DNA from 3 places in the Kosakonia sp. SMBL-WEM22 genome. Region 2 is predicted to be linked to each of the others. Evidence: predicted binding sites of a transcription regulator. Region 2 holds the regulator's gene; each other region holds the start of a gene.
What was found. Region 2 encodes PurR, which represses purine synthesis genes. Its sites were predicted from a motif close to CANGCAAACGTTTGCNTG; they were not measured.

Region 1: a site for PurR is predicted at 2,513-2,530, ahead of HF650_RS24250 (NCS2 family permease). Genes of this name have one in related genera too.
Region 3: a site for PurR is predicted at 2,583-2,600, ahead of tusA (sulfurtransferase TusA). Genes of this name have one in related genera too.

The regions. Positions count from the first base shown of each region.
Region 1 covers NZ_CP051488.1:5,026,969-5,033,142, reverse strand. The annotation lists gene mnmE (tRNA uridine-5-carboxymethylaminomethyl(34) synthesis GTPase MnmE) at 1-74, shown strand, start outside; gene HF650_RS24255 (hypothetical protein) at 285-1,022, shown strand; gene HF650_RS24250 (NCS2 family permease) at 1,076-2,413, opposite strand; gene yieH (6-phosphogluconate phosphatase) at 2,580-3,245, shown strand; gene cbrC (PF03691 family colicin E2 tolerance protein CbrC) at 3,271-3,858, shown strand; gene HF650_RS24235 (ADP-ribosylglycohydrolase family protein) at 3,886-4,788, shown strand; gene phoU (phosphate signaling complex protein PhoU) at 4,827-5,552, opposite strand; gene pstB (phosphate ABC transporter ATP-binding protein PstB) at 5,621-6,174, opposite strand, start outside.
Region 2 covers NZ_CP051488.1:2,207,784-2,213,957, forward strand. The annotation lists gene cfa (cyclopropane fatty acyl phospholipid synthase) at 1-1,001, opposite strand, end outside; gene punC (purine nucleoside transporter PunC) at 1,298-2,494, opposite strand; gene punR (DNA-binding transcriptional activator PunR) at 2,607-3,518, shown strand; gene purR (HTH-type transcriptional repressor PurR) at 3,537-4,562, opposite strand; gene HF650_RS10485 (YnhF family membrane protein) at 4,860-4,949, shown strand; gene HF650_RS10490 (MFS transporter) at 5,116-6,174, shown strand, end outside.
Region 3 covers NZ_CP051488.1:4,622,580-4,628,753, reverse strand. The annotation lists partial or broken gene HF650_RS22300 (MFS transporter) at 1-1,106, shown strand, start outside; gene HF650_RS22295 (DcrB family lipoprotein) at 1,176-1,733, opposite strand; gene HF650_RS22290 (7-cyano-7-deazaguanine/7-aminomethyl-7-deazaguanine transporter) at 1,806-2,471, opposite strand; gene tusA (sulfurtransferase TusA) at 2,660-2,905, shown strand; gene zntA (Zn(II)/Cd(II)/Pb(II) translocating P-type ATPase ZntA) at 2,902-5,109, opposite strand; gene HF650_RS22275 (lysoplasmalogenase) at 5,185-5,811, opposite strand; gene HF650_RS22270 (DUF1145 family protein) at 5,934-6,174, opposite strand, start outside.

The sequences.
Region 1 (6,174 bases), 2.2 Mb from region 2:
GCGAGATCACCGGCGAATTTACTTCTGATGACCTTCTGGGCAGGATTTTCTCAAGCTTCTGTATTGGTAAATAATCCCTCATCCCGCGGCTGGCGGGCGTTTTAGCGCTCGTTAGCCGTCATTTCATCACTTTTTCCGAAAGTGTTCCCTATTGACGAAAGAAAGTGTAAATATCACGCCTTAGGACTTTTCAGATGGGACTTTTCGCATTAAAACCTATTCATCACAGGCGATAATGTCGATTATCGATTTGATTCACGCAGCCCATTATCACGGAGCGAAAAATGGCGACACACTTTGCAAGAGGGATCCTTTCAGAAGGCCATCTTGTCTCGACCCGGCTCCCCCAGGCGTGCCTTGATGCCGCCGGTCAACTTCCGGAACATCGCCGCTCCCGGTATATCGCTTCCAGGGCGCTGCTCGCAGAGATGATGTTTATGCTTTATGGCATCAGCGAGCTGCCGGAGATGGTGGTTGAGGAGAGCGGAAGACCGCGCTTTGCCGACAGCAGCCTACCGGGCTTTTCACTGGCCTATGCCGGGAATATGGTTGGTGTTGCCATTACCACCGAAGGCGAGTGCGGCCTTGATATGGAGCTACAGCGCGCGACGCGCAGCTTCCATAGCCCGCACGGGCAGAAACACACCTTCAGTAATAATGAGCAGTTGTGGATAAATAACCAGAACGATGCCAGTGAAGCGCAAACGCAGCTGATAACGCTGCGCCAAAGCGTGATGAAGCTGATCCACCAGATGCAGGATGACCCGATGCAGCTCCAGCTGCTGCCTGGCTCCGGGCGGCTTCGCGTCGCACAACATGCGCAGGTAGAAGTGATGTGCGATGCCGAAGATGTGCTGATCTGGTCTGTTGCGGTCGCGCCAGCGATTGAAAGCCTGCGCATCTGGGAGTTTGATAGCCAGAAAGGGTGGCACTACCTGACGGATGTGCTGACCCGCGCCAACGATCCGGCTTCCCGCCTGATGCGTTTCACCAGCCTGCCCGCCGAAAAAGCGTTGATCTGAATAAGCGTGAGGATAAAGCTTTCCCTCCCCCGAAACGGGAGAGGGAGAGGGAATTAATGCGCGTCGATAAAGACGATTTTCAGCAGGAACAGCAGCGCCACGACAACCACGCACGGGCTAAGCTCGCGCAGACGGCCGGTACCGATTTTCATCACGCAGTAGGAGATAAAGCCGAGCGCGATCCCCTCGGTGATGGAGAAGCTAAACGGCATCATCACGGCGGTAATAAACGCCGGTACCGCTTCGGTGAGATCCTCCCACTTCACGCGCGCCAGGCTTGAGGTCATCAGCACTCCAACGTAAATCAGCGCGCCCGCAGCCGCATAACCCGGCACCATTCCCGCCAGCGGCGAGAGGAAGATCACCAGCAGGAACAGCAAACCCACGACTACCGCCGTCAGGCCGGTACGCCCGCCAACGGAGACGCCCGAAGAGGATTCAATGTAGGCCGTAACCGAGGATGTACCGAAGAAGGAGCCAGTGACAGAGGAGATGCTGTCAACGTAGAGCGCCTGCTTCATGCGCGGGAATTTGCCCTTCTCATCCACCAGCCCAGCTTTGTCGGTTACGCCAATCAGCGTCCCGGAGGAGTCGAACAGGTTCACCAGCATAAACGAGAAGATCACGCCCGCCAGACCCAGGTTGAAGGAGCCGGCGAGATCGACATTGCCTACCACCGACATTACGCTTGGCGGCGTAGAGACAATCCCGTAATACTGCACATCGCCCAGCAGCCAGCCCAGAAGCGTGGTCACGACGATAGAGACCAGCACCGCGGCGTGAATATTACGTGACGCCAGAATAGCGATGATAAAGAAGCCAAGCACGCCCAGCAGCACGCTGTGTGACGTCAGATTACCAATGCTCACTAGCGTCTCTTTGTTGGCGACAATCACGCCCGCATTTTTCAGACCCATCATGCCGATAAACAGGCCGATCCCGCTGGTGATGCCAACACGCAGGCTCATCGGGATATTGGCGATCATCCAGTAGCGTACGCGGAAGATGGTCAGCAACAGCAGACCGACCGCACCCCAGAAGATCGCACCCATACCGACCTGCCAGGAGAGCCCCATCGCGCCCACTACCACGAAGGCGAAGAAGGCGTTCAATCCCATTGCCGGAGCCAACGCGACCGGCAGGTTAGCCACCAGCCCCATCAGGATGCTGCCGAAGGCGGCGATCAGACAGGTAGTGACAAAAACTGCGCTGGTATCCATCCCGGCGACGCCTAAAATTTGCGGGTTAACGAAAACGATGTAGACCATCGTTAAAAACGTCGTGAAGCCGGCGATCACTTCGGTGCGCGCCGTTGTGCCGTGGTCACGCAGTTTGAACACGCGGTCAAGCAACCCCGGGCGAGAGGCCTGGGAGGTCTGTTGTTGGCTCATTATCAATTTCCGGAATAGGAGGGAAAATTCGTCGCTATCCTATACCAAAATGAGGCAGTATTGACGGTTATCACGCACTTTTTTCATTGAATTTGCTTATACGGCAACGATTGCGTCCCGCAATCTGCGTTAAGTAATCGTTAAACTTGTAATCACAGGAAATGGCATGTCCCACATTGAAGCGATCTTTTTCGACTGTGACGGCACCCTGGTCGATAGTGAAGTGATCTGTTCCCGCGCATACGTCCATATGTTTCAAACCGTTGGCATTACGCTGGACCTCGAAGAGGTCTTCAAGCGCTTTAAAGGCATGAAGCTATATGAAATTATTGATGTTATCGGCGAGGAACACGGTAAAGCGCTGGATAAAGCGCTGCTTGAGCCGGTTTATCGCGCCGAAGTGGCGCGGCTGTTCGACAGTGAGCTGGAGGTGATTCCGGGTGCTAATGCACTGCTTGCTGCCGTAAGCGTCCCCATGTGCGTGGTCTCTAACGGGCCGGTGAGCAAAATGCAACACTCATTAGGTAAACTTGGGATGTTGCACCACTTTCCGGAAAAACTGTTTAGTGGCTATGACATACAGCGCTGGAAGCCCGATCCAGCGTTAATGTACCATGCAGCAGAGGTACTTGATGTCTCGCCGGAGAAGTGCATTCTGGTGGATGATTCCGCCGCCGGAGCGCAATCTGGCATTGCGGCAGGGATGGAAGTCTTTTACTTCTGCGCCGACCCGCATAACGTACCTATCGATCACCCAAAAGTGACGACATTTACTGACTTAGCACAGCTGCCAGAATTGTGGCGCGCTCGCGGGTGGTCTGTTACGCGCTAACTTACCTACAAGACAGGATGTTTTTATGGACCAGAATAATCGCCCTCTCCCGGTATTCAAATACCACCCACAGCCCCTGGAAACAGGCGTCTTCTCTGAAGGCAAAACCGTGACCTGCGACTGTTGCTCACAGCCAACAGACGTTTACTACACCAACCCATTCTTTACTGCTGAAGACGTCGACACGCTCTGCCCCTGGTGCATTGCCGATGGCTCAGCAGCAGAGAAATTCAACGGCACATTTCAGGATGATTGCAGCCTGGAGGGTGTCGAAGGGGAGTTTGACGATGAGGGCGAATTTACCGGCTTTAGCAGTTCGTGGCCGGAAGAGACCGTTGCTGAGTTGACGCAACGCACACCCGGCTATTGCGGCTGGCAGCAGGAGCACTGGCTGGCACACTGCAATGATTTCTGCGCCTTTATCGGTTACGTTGGCTGGAAAGAGATAGCCGACAAGCTGGATCAGTTTGCCGATCTGGACGCCGATTGCCGGGCCTTTGGAATGGATATCGACAAACTAAAGGAGTATTTGCGCGACGGCGGCGACTGTCAGGGCTACCTCTTCCGCTGCCTCCACTGCGGGAAGCTGCGTCTGTGGGCAGATTTCTCCTGACGACTTGCCCAAAATAAGGAATAAAAGATGTCGGATTTACTTGCGCGTTATCAGGGGTGCCTTCTCGGCCTGGCGGCCGGCGATGCGGTTGGCACAACGGTAGAGTTCAGTCCCAGAGAGAGCTTTACCCCGGTCACCGACATGGTCGGCGGCGGCCCGTTTCATTTAAAAGCCGGACAGTGGACGGATGACACCTCCATGGCGCTCTGCCTCGCGCATAGCCTGATCGCCTGTAAAGGGTTTGATGCGACCGATCAGATGAACCGCTATCTGAACTGGTGGAAGTGGGGCTATTTAAGCTCTACGGGCAGCTGTTTTGATATCGGGATGACGGTCTCATCTGCGCTGCAGCGCTTTGCGCACGACGGCGAACCCTTTGCCGGCTCCAGCGATCCGCGCACGGCGGGCAACGGCTCATTGATGCGGCTGGCGCCGGTGGTGCTCTGGTACTATCCGGATGTGCCAAAGGCGCTGGAGTATGCCGAAGCATCATCGCGGACGACCCATGCCGCGCCGGAAGCGCTGGCCAGCTGTCGTCTGTTCGCGCAGATGCTCATCAATGCGCTACAGGGCAAAAGTAAATCCGACACGCTGACGGATATTGCGCAGCTGCCGCAACAGGCTAATCTGCGCCAGATCGCCGAAGGGCATTACCGGCAGAAATCGCGTGCGGAGGTGTTTGGCACCGGTTACTGCGTGCAAAGCCTTGAGGCGGCGCTTTGGTGCTTCGCTCACGCAGAGAGTTTCGAAGAGACTGTCCTGCTGGCGACCAACCTTGGCGACGATGCGGATACCACTGCGGCGATTGCCGGGCAGCTGGCTGGTGCCTGGTACGGCGTAGAGGGAATTCCTCAACGCTGGCGGGAGAAGGTGTGGCAAGGCGATGAGATCGCAGCGCTTGCCGGGCAGTTACTCACCAAGTCAGCGTAAAGCAAAACCCCCTTATCATGAGGGGGTTTTTATTGTGCTTACTCTTTCGGATCTTTTCCGGCGAGCAGTTTGTCCAGCTCGTCGCCACCAACGTGGCGGAAATCCTGGCCCTTAACGAAGTAGAAGATGTACTCGCAGATATTCTGGCAGCGGTCGCCGATACGCTCGATAGAGCGGGCGCAGAAGAGGGCGGTCAGAACGCTCGGAATGGTGCGCGAATCTTCCATCATGTAGGTCATCAGCTGACGCACAATGCCTTCATACTCCTGATCCACTTTCTTATCTTCGCGATAGACGCGCACCGCTTCGTCAATATCCATCCGCGCAAAGGCGTCCAATACGTCATGCAGCATCTGCACAGTATGGCGGCCTAACGACTCGAGGCTGACGAGCAGCGGCTGGTGCTGCTGGGAGAACTTCTCCAGCGCCGTACGGCAGATTTTATCCGCCACGTCGCCAATGCGCTCCAGCTCGGCAATGGTTTTGATGATCGCCATCACCAGGCGTAAATCACTCGCCGTCGGCTGACGCTTGGCGATAATGCGCACGCAGGCCTCATCGATGGCGACTTCCATCATATTGACCTGCTTATCCCCTTCAACAACGCGCTTTGCCAGCTCGCTGTCCTGGTTATGCATTGCGGTGATCGCATCCGAGAGCTGCTGCTCCACCATTCCACCCATAGTCATGACCTGAGTGCGAATACTTTCCAGCTCAGCGTTAAACTGCCCGGAAATATGTTTGTTAAGGTTCAGATTGTCCATGGTGCACTCCAAATGCCCGACAAATTTCACGTGGTAACGAGGTGGCAACCACCTCTGTGGTTCGGCAATCAGCCGTAGCGCCCGGTAATGTAATCTTCCGTTTGCTTCTTCGCAGGCTTGGTGAACAGATCGTCTGTATTGCTGAACTCAATCAACTCACCGAGATACATAAACGCAGTGTGATCGGAGCAGCGCGCCGCCTGCTGCATATTGTGCGTCACGATAACCACGGTGTAATCCTGCTTAAGCTCGGTGATCAGCTCTTCGATACGGCCGGTGGAGATTGGGTCCAGGGCCGAGCAAGGCTCATCCAGCAGCAGCACTTCCGGGCGAATAGCAATGCCGCGCGCGATGCAGAGACGCTGCTGCTGGCCGCCGGAGAGAGAGTAGCCGCTCTGGTGCAATTTATCCTTGGTTTCATTCCACAATGCGGCCTTGGTCAAGGCCCACTGCACGCGCTCGTCCATATCGGGGCGCGAAAGCTTCTCAAACAGACGCACGCCAAAGGCGATGTTGTCGTAAATCGACATCGGGAACGGCGTCGGTTTCTGGAACACCATGCCCACTTTCGCGCGCAGCAGAGCGATATCCTGGGTATTGGTGAGAATGTTGTCGCCATCCA
Region 2 (6,174 bases):
TCCGGCCACGCGGCAAGAAAGCGGCCATACCAGGCCATCAGCGTGCGGTCATAATCAGCGCCGAAGTTGTGCCAGTCCTCCATCACAAAGTACGGTTCGCTGGCGGTGGCGATGTGGCGCACCGAAGGCAGACAGCCGTTTGGGAAGATGTAGCGATTGATCCACGGGTCAACATTATTATCGGTCTGCCTTGAGCCGATGGTATGGAGTAAAAAGAGACCGTCCGGCTTCAGGTTTCTGTCGACCACATCAAAGTAAGTGGCGTAGTTTTTCGGCCCGACATGCTCAAACATGCCGACGGAGACGATGCGGTCAAACTGATCGCGCAGATCGCGGTAGTCCTGTAACAGAATCTCGACATCCAGCCCCGCGCAGCGCTGTTGCGCCATCTTCTGCTGCTCTGCCGAAATGGTGACGCCGACCACGCGCACGCCATAGTGCTGCGCCATAAACTGTGCCAGGCCCCCCCAGCCGCAGCCGATATCCAGCACGCGCATGCCGGGCGTTAACTGCAATTTTTCGCAGATAAGCCGCAATTTTGCCTGCTGCGCCTCGGCAAGGGTGGTTGCCTCTTTCCAGTAGCCGCAGGAGTACTGCATCGCGGGGTCGAGCATGCGGGTAAAGAGATCGTTGCCGAGATCGTAATGCTCTTTGCCGACAATCCACGCCCGCTTTTTACTCTGCAGGTTGAAGAGCCGGGCGGCGGCAATACGCAGCGTATCTTTGAGATGGTGTGGAAGCTGTTTTTCCAGGCCAGCGCGCAGCACCTGGGTGAAAAAGATATCCAGGCGGTCGCACTCCCACCAGCCGTCCATATAACTTTCGCCGAGTCCGAGCGATCCCTCCCGTAAAACGCGTTTGAAAAAATCAGGGTTTTTCACCCGAATATCTGCAGGAGCGGGACCATTAATACGAATGCCTGCGCGGCCCAGCAGTTCGTTTGCTATACGGAACCAGTTATCATCCCGCACGCTCACTTCTTCTATACACGATGAACTCATACCTTCTCCATCACGAATAGCGATCAGAACTCTACAAGCGTAGACGCTGGCAGAGTTTGTGAGAAATCTCACGGTTTGCACCGTGAGGCTGATATCAGACGTAGAACAGAGGAAGGGAGAGACCCTTGCCAGAAAGGCCCTCCTTGGTGATTCAGGCACGCTCCTGTGCCCGTTACTGCATAATATTTATCGTATTTATATGACAGCCGAAAATCAGTATAGGCCTCAATATGAGGTGATTCAACTTGTCGCTAATAGCGTGCTAATTACGCCATCAGCGACAGTCCCCCTGGCAACTACCCGCGCGCGGAGGAGGGCTCACGCGCCTCATCCTGCTCTTCGCCTGCCCGATGCTGCATGCCATAACCGAGCGCGGCGAGCAGCACCATGGCGAGCATCACGCTGGTGGTGGTCAGCAGCGGGGTAATGATCAGCCACGAAACAACGAGGCTTGCCAGGAAGCAGAGCCCCAGTTGCAGGGTATTCTGCAACGCCGCCGCGCGCCCCGTCGCCTGCGGGAAGGGACGCAGCGCCCGCGCAACCACGATAGGGTAAATAGCCCCGTTCGCCACCGCCATCAGGCAGAAAGGGATCATCAGCGCGGTCAGCGAGACGCCCGGAATAAAGCCAACTGCCCAGGTCGCCAGCACGCTTAGAGCAAAGCCGCTCAGTAACCACGGCAACATACGCGACCCCTGCCATTTTTGCAGCGCTGCGCGGCAGCCGTAACCACCAATCAGGAAAGCGAAGGTTTGTGGCACATAGCTCAGGCCAATTACTGACGGACCATAGCCCATCTCATGCAGGATAAACGGCGATCCGGTCAGCCAGGCAAAGAAGCTGGCGGAGCAGGCGGCGTAGATCATCACATTGCCGCGATAATCGCGGGCGCGCAGCAGATCGAGGAAGGTGAGTGCCTGCTGGTCATGCGTCACCTCTTTTACCGGCGATTTGAGGCGGAAAACCGGGATCATCAACACCACGGTGATGGCCAGCAGGGTGGCGAAAATCGCTTGCCATTCAATATGGGCCAGCAGCCAGGCACCGAGCAGCGGAGCCAGCGCCGGGGTTAAACCGACCAGCGGCATAATGGTGGCGAAAATACGGTTAACGCGGTGCGCCGGGTAGTAATCCGTCACCAGCGCCTGCCAGCTAACGGTGGCCGCACAGACGCCGACGGCCTGTACAAAACGCAGCACCAGAAGCCAGGTAGCGTCACGCACCCAAATCGTTCCGAGGCAGCCGAGGGCGAAAATAGCGAGCCCAGTCAGCAGAATTGGCTTGCGACCATAGCGATCCGACAGCGGCCCCCACAGCAGCTGCGCCACCGCGAATCCGGCCAGGAAGAGGCTCAGCGAGGCGCTGATCACGGCGGGAGAGGTGTTTAAATCTTGCTGAATCGCGCTGAAAGCGGGCAGATACATGTCGGTGGCTAAAAAGCCCAGCACGCTTAACCCCCCGAGCCAGACTAAAAATCCTTTGCCAGGTTGCATTCTCTTTTCTCTTTAATTGCAGGTAATCAGGGTGGGGAAGTGTAAGGAGTGCTTTCCTGGTTGTGAAACGCTAATATTTGCATGTTGGTTTCAAAAATTTTGCAGGCAAAATATGTGGTCAGAATACTCTCTTGAAGTGGTGGATGCCGTAGCGCGTAATGGCAGCTTTAGCGGCGCAGCGCAGGAGCTGCACCGCGTGCCCTCAGCGGTGAGCTACACCGTGCGTCAGCTGGAGGAGTGGCTGGCGGTGCCGCTGTTTGTGCGCCGTCACCGCGACGTAGAATTAACCCCCGCCGGGGTCTGGTTTTTAAAGGAGGGGCGATCTGTTATCAAAAAAATGGTGATCACCCGCCAGCAGTGTCAGCAGATCGCCAATGGCTGGCGCGGGCAGTTGCCGATTGCTGTCGATAACATTGTGAAACCCGCCCGCACCCGGCAGATGATTGTCGATTTTTATCGCCACTTCAGTGATGTCGAGCTGGTGGTCTACCAGGAGGTGTTTAACGGCGTCTGGGATGCGCTCGCCGATGGCCGCGTTGAACTGGCGATTGGGGCCACGCAGGCGATCCCGGTCGGTGGCCGCTATGCCTTTCGTGATATGGGCACCCTGAGCTGGAAGTGTGTCGTCTCACGTCAGCATCCGCTGGCGCAGCTCAACGGTCCGTTAAGCGATGAGACGTTGCGCAACTGGCCATCGCTGATCCAGGAGGATACCTCCCGCTCGCTGCCAAAGCGTATTACCTGGCTGCTGGATAACCAGAAACGGGTGATGGTGCCAGACTGGGCCTCGTCGGAAGCGTGCCTGTCGGCGGGGCTTTGTGTAGGGATGGTGCCAGCCCATTTTGCCCGGCCACGGCTTGATAGCGGCGACTGGGTGGCGCTTGAGCTGGAAAACCCGTTTCCGGATGCCGCCTGCTGCCTGACATGGCAACAAAGCGAGGCGTCGCCTGCGCTGAACTGGCTACTGGATTATCTGGGCGACAGTGAAACGTTGAATAGAGAGTGGCTGCGGGAGCCGGAGTAAGGCTCCCGCGGGAAGGGATTAACGGCGGTAGTCGCGGAAGGGGCCATCGGCCACCGAGCGGCGCTCCACCAGGCGCGGATGCACTTCAATCGACTGCGACTGTTCGCGCTTGTTCACAATGCGATCGAGCAGCATGGTGAAGGCCGTTTCACCCAGCGAGTCTTTCGGCTGATGAATCGTCGTCAGCGCCGGGGTGAAGAAGCGTGAGTTGCGCACGTTGTCATAACCGATGACGGAGATATCCTGCGGCACGCGCAGCCCCATCTCATCGGCGGCGCAGAGCGCGCCCATCGCCATAATGTCGCCGCCGCAGAAGACCGCGGTCGGGCGCGAGGACTGGCCGAGGATCTGCTGCATGGCGCGGTAGCCGGATTCCGGCTCAAAGTCCCCCTGCACAATCCAGTGCTCGGGCACGTTGATCATCGCCTCGGTCATCGCCTTCATAAAACCGGCCAGACGACCTGCGCCAGTGTTGCGCTCCAGCGGGCCCGGGATCACGCCGATGTCGCGATGCCCGCGCTCAATCAGGTAACGGCCGGCCATATAGCCGCCTTCAAAAGCGTTATCAATCACCGAATCAGTGAAGTCTGCTTTCGATTCTCCCCAGTCCATCACCACCATGGGAATATGACGATACTCCTCCAGCATGGTGAGTACGGTTTCCGGGTACTCCGAGCACATCACCAGCAGGCCATCGACACGTTTTTGCGCCATCATCGACAGGTAAGCGCGCTGCTTCTCCTGGCTGTTCCACGCGTTGCCGAGGATCAGGGTGTAGCCCTTCTGGAAACACTTCTTCTCAACCGCTTCGATGATTTCGGCGAAGTAGGCCGCTTCACTGCTGGTCGCCAGCAGACCAATCGATTTGGTGTGATTCACTTTTAGGCTGCGGGCGACGGCGCTTGGCGAATAGTGCAGCTCTTTGATTGCCGCCCAGACGGCGTTGCGCGTCTCTTCGGCGACGAAACGGGTTTTGTTAATTACATGTGATACGGTTGTAGTGGAAACGTTTGCTCGTTTCGCGACATCTTTAATCGTTGCCATCAGATATTACTCCAGACCATATCGTAAGCTCCTGATAATTCGCAAGGTAAACGTTTGCCTTTAATCACCCTGAACTCATCAAAGTGAGTGCGGTACGCCGGGAAAACGACACTGGACGTCAGGAGGGGAGTCAATGGCCGGTACGCTAATAAATTTAGCGTCGAATTTTGGCTGATCTTGAGCAAAAGGGGAAGTATTAAAACGTTTATGCTGCCAAATCGCGCAAGATTTTTCAGAAAATTTGTGCAAAAATGCGCAGGCTCACTTTTTGTGGGGAAATTAAATGGAGAAAAATTGATGAGCACCGATCTTAAGTATTCACTCTTCACCACCGTCATCGTTCTGAGCCTGATTGTTTTCGGCGCGCTGACCGCTGCACTGCATTGATCTGATGCGAGGGAGAGCCCTCTCCCTCGATTCTTGCGCCACCATTGTTCCTCGTTGCGCAATTAACTTTTCTCCTCCCGCTCACTTCTGTTTTTTGTGACAGCTGTCATACTTTTGCCTTTTCGCGGCCTGGCTGAGGGTCGCATGTTCATTTCGGAGTCAAAAGATGAAAATAAATTTCCCCCTGCTTGCGCTGGCGATTGGCGCGTTTGGGATTGGGACCACCGAATTCTCCCCGATGGGATTACTGCCGGTGATTGCGCAGGGCGTTGGGGTTTCCATTCCAGCGGCGGGGATGCTGATCAGCGCCTACGCCATCGGCGTTATGGTGGGCGCGCCGCTGATGACGCTGTTACTTTCTCATCGTGGCCGTCGCAATGCGCTGATTTTCTTAATGGCGATTTTCACCGTCGGCAATGTGCTCTCCGCCATTGCGCCGGATTACGCCACCCTGATGATCGCCCGTATTATCACCAGCCTTAATCACGGCGCGTTCTTCGGGCTTGGCTCGGTGGTCGCCGCAAGCGTTGTCGCGAAAGAGAAGCAGGCCAGCGCGGTGGCAACGATGTTTATGGGGCTGACCATCGCCAATATTGGCGGAGTGCCCGCCGCCACCTGGCTTGGGGAAACCATCGGCTGGCGCATGTCCTTTATGGCAACCGCCGGGCTTGGGGTGATCTCCATGGTTTCGCTCTTCTTCTCCTTACCGCAAGGCGGTGCGGGCGCGCGACCCAATGTGCGCAACGAACTGGCGGTGCTGATGCGCCCACAGGTGCTGACGGCGCTGCTGACTACGGTGCTCGGTGCCGGCGCAATGTTCACTCTTTACACCTACATCTCGCCGGTGTTGCGCACGCTGACCGACGCCACGCCGGGGTTTGTCACCGCCATGCTGGTGCTGATTGGCGTTGGTTTTTCTATGGGTAACTATCTGGGCGGGAAACTGGCGGATCGCTCAGTAACCGGTACCCTAAAAGGGTTTTTGCTGCTGCTGATTGCGATCATGCTGGCAATCCCGCTGCTGGCACGCAGCGAGATCGGCGCGGCAATCGCCATGGTAGTGTGGGGCGCGGCAACCTTCGCGGTGGTGCCACCGTTGCAGATGCGCGTGATGCGCGTTGCCCATGAAGCTCCGGGGCTGTCGTCATCGGTCAATATTGGCGCATTTAACCTGGGTAATGCCCTTGGCGCGGCGGCAGGCGGCGCGGTGATCTCCGGCGGCCTC
Region 3 (6,174 bases), 2.4 Mb from region 2:
TCACCATCGGTCTGCCGCTGGCGGTATTGCCTGGTTTTGTCCATGACGTGATGGGCTACAGCGCCTTCTGGGCGGGGCTGGTGATAAGTCTCCAGTACTTCGCCACGCTGCTCAGCCGCCCGCACGCCGGGCGCTATGCCGATCTGCTGGGGCCAAAAAAAGTGGTGATTTTTGGCCTCTGCGGCGCGTTTCTCAGCGGGCTCTGCTATCTGCTGGCGGCAATGGGACAGCAGTCGGGTGTGTTAAGCCTGGCGCTGCTCTGCCTTGGGCGGGTGATTTTAGGTATCGGCCAGAGTTTTGCCGGCACCGGCGCGACGCTGTGGGGCGTTGGCGTGGTCGGCTCGGTGCATATTGGGCGCGTGATCTCGTGGAACGGCATTGCCACCTACGGGGCGATGGCGCTTGGTGCGCCGCTCGGGGTGTTCTGTTATCACTACGGCGGCCTGCAGGGGCTGGCGGTGACGATTATGGCCGTCGCGCTGCTGGCGGTGCTGCTGGCGCTACCGCGTGCGGCGGTAAAAGCGAGTAAAGGCAAGCCGCTGCCGTTTCGTGCCGTGCTTGGGCGCGTCTGGCTCTACGGGCTGGCGCTGGCGCTCGGTTCGGCGGGCTTTGGCGTGATCGCCACCTTTATTACCCTCTATTACGATGCCCGCGGCTGGGACGGTGCGGCATTCGCCCTGACGCTCTTCAGCGTGGCGTTTGTTGGCGCGCGCCTGCTCTTTCCCAACGCTATCAACCGTCTTGGCGGCCTCAACGTGGCGCTGATCTGCTTTGCGGTGGAGACCTGTGGCCTGGTGCTGGTCGGCCTGGCGGTCGATCCGTGGATGGTGAAACTGGGCGTCTTTCTGACCGGGGCCGGCTTCTCGCTGGTCTTCCCGGCGCTGGGCGTGGTGGCAGTAAAAGCGGTGCCGCAGCACAATCAGGGCTCGGCGCTGGCGACCTATACGGTGTTTATGGATCTCTCGTTAGGCGTGACCGGCCCGCTGGCAGGGCTGCTGATGGCCTGGGCGGGCGTCTCTTCCATCTACCTTGCCGCCGCCGGGCTGGTGGCAGTTGCGCTGCTGTTGGCGTGGCGGTTAAAGCAGAGAGTACCGGATAGCGCGTAAACGGTTATCCGGGCTGGCATAAAAAAAGGGAACCCGCAGGTTCCCTTTCTCTTTTTGATTGTTGCGGCGTTATTTCACCACGATGGTGTTGATAATGTTCTCGGCAGCGGTCTGCGCCTGCTGCTGATTATCCGCCGGCAGCGTTACCTGAAGGGTCACCAGGTGGTTATCAATTTTCCCCAGCACCACGGAGGACCATGCGGTCTGGCCTTTGGCGGAGATCACGCTGTCGAGCTGTTGCAGGGTCTGCCCTTTCAGCTCAACAGAACGGTTGGTTACGACCTGCAACTGCGGATCGCGGCTGCGCTGCTGATCTTCCAGACGCTTCGCCAGCACGCTCAGATCTTCCTGCGTGTTGTCGCCAACAATCACAATTACCGCTTTCTGGCCGGTGGCGTCAGAGTAGACGTGCATGTTGTTGGATTGCGTACCCAGCTTGCCGCTCTGATCGGTCATATCCGCAGGCAGCGAGAAGCTCAGTTTACCGTCGAGCAGGGTCACCGGCTGGCCGGAGGCGTTGCTCTCTGCGGCAGCACCCTGCACGGGCTTTTTGCTATCGCTGTTATCACAGGCAGCCAGCCCCATCACCAGCAGGCCAATACCGACATATTTCACCAGATTGCGCATTGACTTCATCCTTTCAATAAACAGCCATAATGGCTCGTTGTTCCATATTATCACAACTGATAAGTCGTACCTTTAACCCGCCTGTAATGCGGAGATTTCAGATTTGTCTGCCAGCCTTTTCAGCAACATATTCAACAGCACACCGTACATCGGCAGGAAGAAGACGATGCTGATAAGCACCTTGAAGCTGTAGTCCACCAGCGCGATTTCGGTCCAGTGCTGCGCCATAAAGGGATCGGGGCTGCGCCAGAAGGCGATAAAGAAGAAGGCTACCGTATCGCTGGCGTTACCAAAAATGGTCGAGGCCGTCGGCGCAAGCCACCAGCGGCGGCTTTGGCGCAGGCGGTTAAAGACGTGCACATCGAGGATCTGCCCCAGCGCATAGGCCATAAAGCTGGCGGCGGCGATACGCGCCACAAACAGGTTAAAGTGGGCGAGCGCGCCGAAACCTTGCCAGCTGCCCATATAAAAGAGCGACGAGATAACGTAGGAGGCGAGCAGGGCGGGCACCATCACGGCAAAGATAATCTTACGTGCCAGAGGCGCGCCGAAGATGCGCACGGTGAGATCCGTTGCCAGGAAGATAAACGGAAAACTGAATGCGCCCCAGGTGGTGTGGAAGCCGAAAATGGCGACCGGGAGCTGCACCAGATAGTTGCTGGAGATAATCACCAGCAGGTGGAAAAGCGATAGCCAGACCAGCGCCTTCATGCGCTGTGCGTTGGAAAAGTGCGTCATATTGTGACCTTTTTGGTAAATGGGGTGAGGGAACCCAGTTCAATTTATGCTCTGCCAGGCAGAAGCCGCCGCATGATACTGCAATCATCGCGCGATGCAACGGCTAATTTTAACGCAATCGTTAACCTCCCTTGCGCCCGAAAAATGGCAGCGTAAACTAGGGCGGTTTTTTCACTTGTGAGATGAAGATGAGCGATCCGTTTTCTACCGCCGACCACACTCTTGACGCCCTTGGCCTGCGCTGCCCGGAGCCGGTAATGATGGTGCGCAAAACCGTGCGTAATATGCAGGTTGGCGAAACTGTACTGATTATCGCCGACGATCCGGCAACCACCCGCGATATTCCCGGCTTCTGCCGTTTTATGGAACATGAGCTGGTTGCCGACCAGACCGAAACGCTGCCCTACCGCTATTTAGTGCGTAAAAGCCACTAATCGTTGCGGCGTAACAGGCGCAGCGCGTTGGCAGTCACTAGCACCGTTGCGCCGGTATCCGCCAGCACCGCCAGCCATAATCCGGTGATCCCCAAAAGTGTGGTGACCAGCAAAACCCCCTTCAGCCCCAGCGCAATGGCGATGTTCTGACGAATATTACGGTGCGTGGCGCGCGCCAGGCGGATCATCTGCCCAAGGCCGGAGAGCCGGTTATGGGTTAACGCCGCGTCGGCACTCTCCAGCGCGACATCGGTGCCGCTGCCCATCGCAATACCAATTGTTGCCGCTTTCATCGCCGGAGCATCGTTGATGCCGTCGCCGACCATCGCCAGCGGAGCCTCTTCATTCAGGGCGCGTACGGCGCTGACTTTATCCTCCGGCAGCAGCCCGGCACGGAATTCCAGACCCAACTCACCGGCAATCGCTGCCGCTGCCCGCGGGTTATCGCCGGTGAGGATCACGCCCGTGATGCCAAGAGTATGCAGCTCGGCTACTGCGGCTTTCGCATCGTCGCGCAGGGTGTCCTGTAGCGCCAGCGTACCGATAACGGCATTATCGCGCAGAACCACTACCACCGTTTGCCCCTGCGCTTCCTGCTGCTCAATCTGCTTGCGTCCTGCGTCATTAAGCAGGCCCGCTGGCACCTTTTCCGGTGCGCAGATGTGAATGTTATGCGCGCCGATACGCGCTTCGATACCTTTCCCGGCCAGCGCACGTTGCCCGTCGGCCTGCGGAATAGCGATGCCACGACGCTGCGCCTCCTGCACAATCGCCAGCGCCAGCGGGTGTGTCGAGCCCTGCTCAACCCCGGCGCTGAGTGCCAGCAGCTCCTGCTCTTCTGTACCCGAAAATGCCTGAATGGCGACCAGCTGTGGTTTGCCGAGAGTCAGCGTGCCGGTCTTATCAAATGCCACTTGACGCAGGGTGCCGAGCTGCTCCAGCGCCGCGCCGCCTTTAATCAGCGCCCCGCGACGTGCTGCTGCTGCCAGACCCGAGGTGATGGCCGCAGGGGTGGAGATCACCAGCGCGCACGGGCAGCCGATCAGCAGCAGCGCCAGCCCTTTGTAGATCCACTCCAGCCACGGAGCGGAAAAGAGCAGGGGCGGAACCACCGCCACCAGTAGCGCCACGGCCATAATCGCTGGCGTATAAATGCGGCTGAAGCGATCGATAAAGCGCTCAATGGGGGCGCGGCGCTCTTCCGCCTCCTCAATCAGTTTCAGGATGCGGTCGATGGCGCTTTCGCCCGCTTTTGAAACGACTTCCAGAGTAATGAGCCGATCGACGCTGGTGGCACCTGCGGGCACGCTTTCGCCCGCACTGCGCTCGACGGGCAGCGATTCGCCGGTTAACGCACTCTCATCAAAACTGGCGAACGGCGAGATAAGGCGGCCATCTGCCGGTAAGCGCCCGCCCGCGGGAACTTCAATGGTATCGCCGGGTCGCAGCTGGCTGGCAGGGATAGTTTCACGCACGCCGCTGCGCACGCGAATGGCGCTATCGGGTTTAAGTGCCATCAGTGCGCTCACGCCCTTGCGCGCGCGGCTGGCGGCCCAGCCTTCAAGCCGCTCGCCAATTAGAAACAGCAGCAGCACCATCGCCGCTTCGGCGGTCGCGCCAATCACCAGTGCGCCAATCGCCGCCACGCTCATTAAGGTTTCAATGGCGAACCAGCTGCCGCTTCTTATCAGGCGCACGGCCTGGCGGGCAATGGGCCATAAGCCGACCAGCGTGGTGAGAACAAAAGCCGCCTGGCCGAAGGGGTGATTGAACTGCTCCAGCCCCCAGCTCAGAATCATCATCACGACGAGCAGGATCAGCGGCAGGTTGTCGCGCAGGGGAGAAGATGCAGGCGGGGGAGCGCTGTTTTCGCTGCGAAGCTGGTAGCCCGCCTGCATAACGGCTTTTTCTACGTGCTCGCGCACATCACTTTGCGCGATGACTATCAGCTTTTCGGTGGCAAAGGCGACCTGCACCTGGGTGATGCCTTCGAGCTGGCGTACCGCGTTTTCCACTTTACGGGCGCAGGCGGCGCAATCCATACCGCTCACTTGCCAGCTAAAGCGATCGCCTGCGGCGTTTATTTCCGGTGCGGAACGGCTTTCACAGCGTGTATCGCCGCAGCAGGGGGTATTGTTTTCAGCAACGGGGCGCAGTTTGAGTGCGGCAAAGTGCGGCGTTTTCTTTAGCTCGGGTGCAGCCATCGCATCCTCCGGGGAATGATAATTTTCTCATTAACCGGAGGATACACTCTGGAGTCGACTCCAGAGTCAAGCGCTTTAGATATAGAGCGAGCGGACGATCAGGAAGTGGCCGGCAAAATAGCAGGCAGAGGAGATGGCGTTATCCGCGCTAAAGCGTTTACGGTAGTGGCTGCCGAGCCAGACAATATTGCCGATAAGCAGCAGCGACGCACCGATAAACGCCGACAGCGCCTGGCTGGTCGGGCGGAAGAACCACAGCTCACCGGCCAGCCACACCATCACCAGCGTCATGGCGACAAAGGTGGAGACGGCCATGCGCAGCTCTTCAAGACGCGTCCAAATCACCGCCAGCAGTAGGGCACCAATCACCAGTAGTACCAGCGGCAGCGGCCAGAAGAAAGTCAGCGTCATCTGGCTGGCGAAATAGATAGTGTAAAGCAGATGGGCCAGGAAGAAGGCGCCGATAGCGTAAAGTAACTTTTGCCGCGGCAGCAGCGTCAGGGCATCACCCACCAGCGAGGCACACAGACCCGCCAGCACCAGATAGCTGATGGCATCAAACATGGGCGCTTGCCAGGCGAGCAGGAGTAACAACAGAAGGGTTACGGGTTTAAACACCCAGCGTTGCCACACCGGGCCACGATAGGAAGCGTCGACGTATAACCAGCCGGAAAAGCAGACAGCAATAAATGACCACAGCATAATTAAGTCCCTGTAACTGTTATTGTTGCGTAAAACTCTCCTCTCAAGTGTAGTGGCGTAAAAAGGGGGATGACAATGCGAACTTCCCCCAATGCCCTGCAATTCCGCCTAATCTGACAGAGTTATCTCTTTGCTTTCAGCTTCTTCTGCCACACCAGCAGTTCAAAGACGCCGAAAAGAAAAATGCGCAGCTGCTCGACTTTGGTCATCTGCGGCCCCTCTTTCGGCAGCGCGGTTTTCATCATCGTCGCCTGCAAAGCATGCATAAAGAAGGTAAAAACCAGCGCGACGTTGACGAAAATATTCAACGGGCGCGGAAAGGGGTGGATCAGATTGAAGATCAGAAAGGCCCAGATGCAGAGC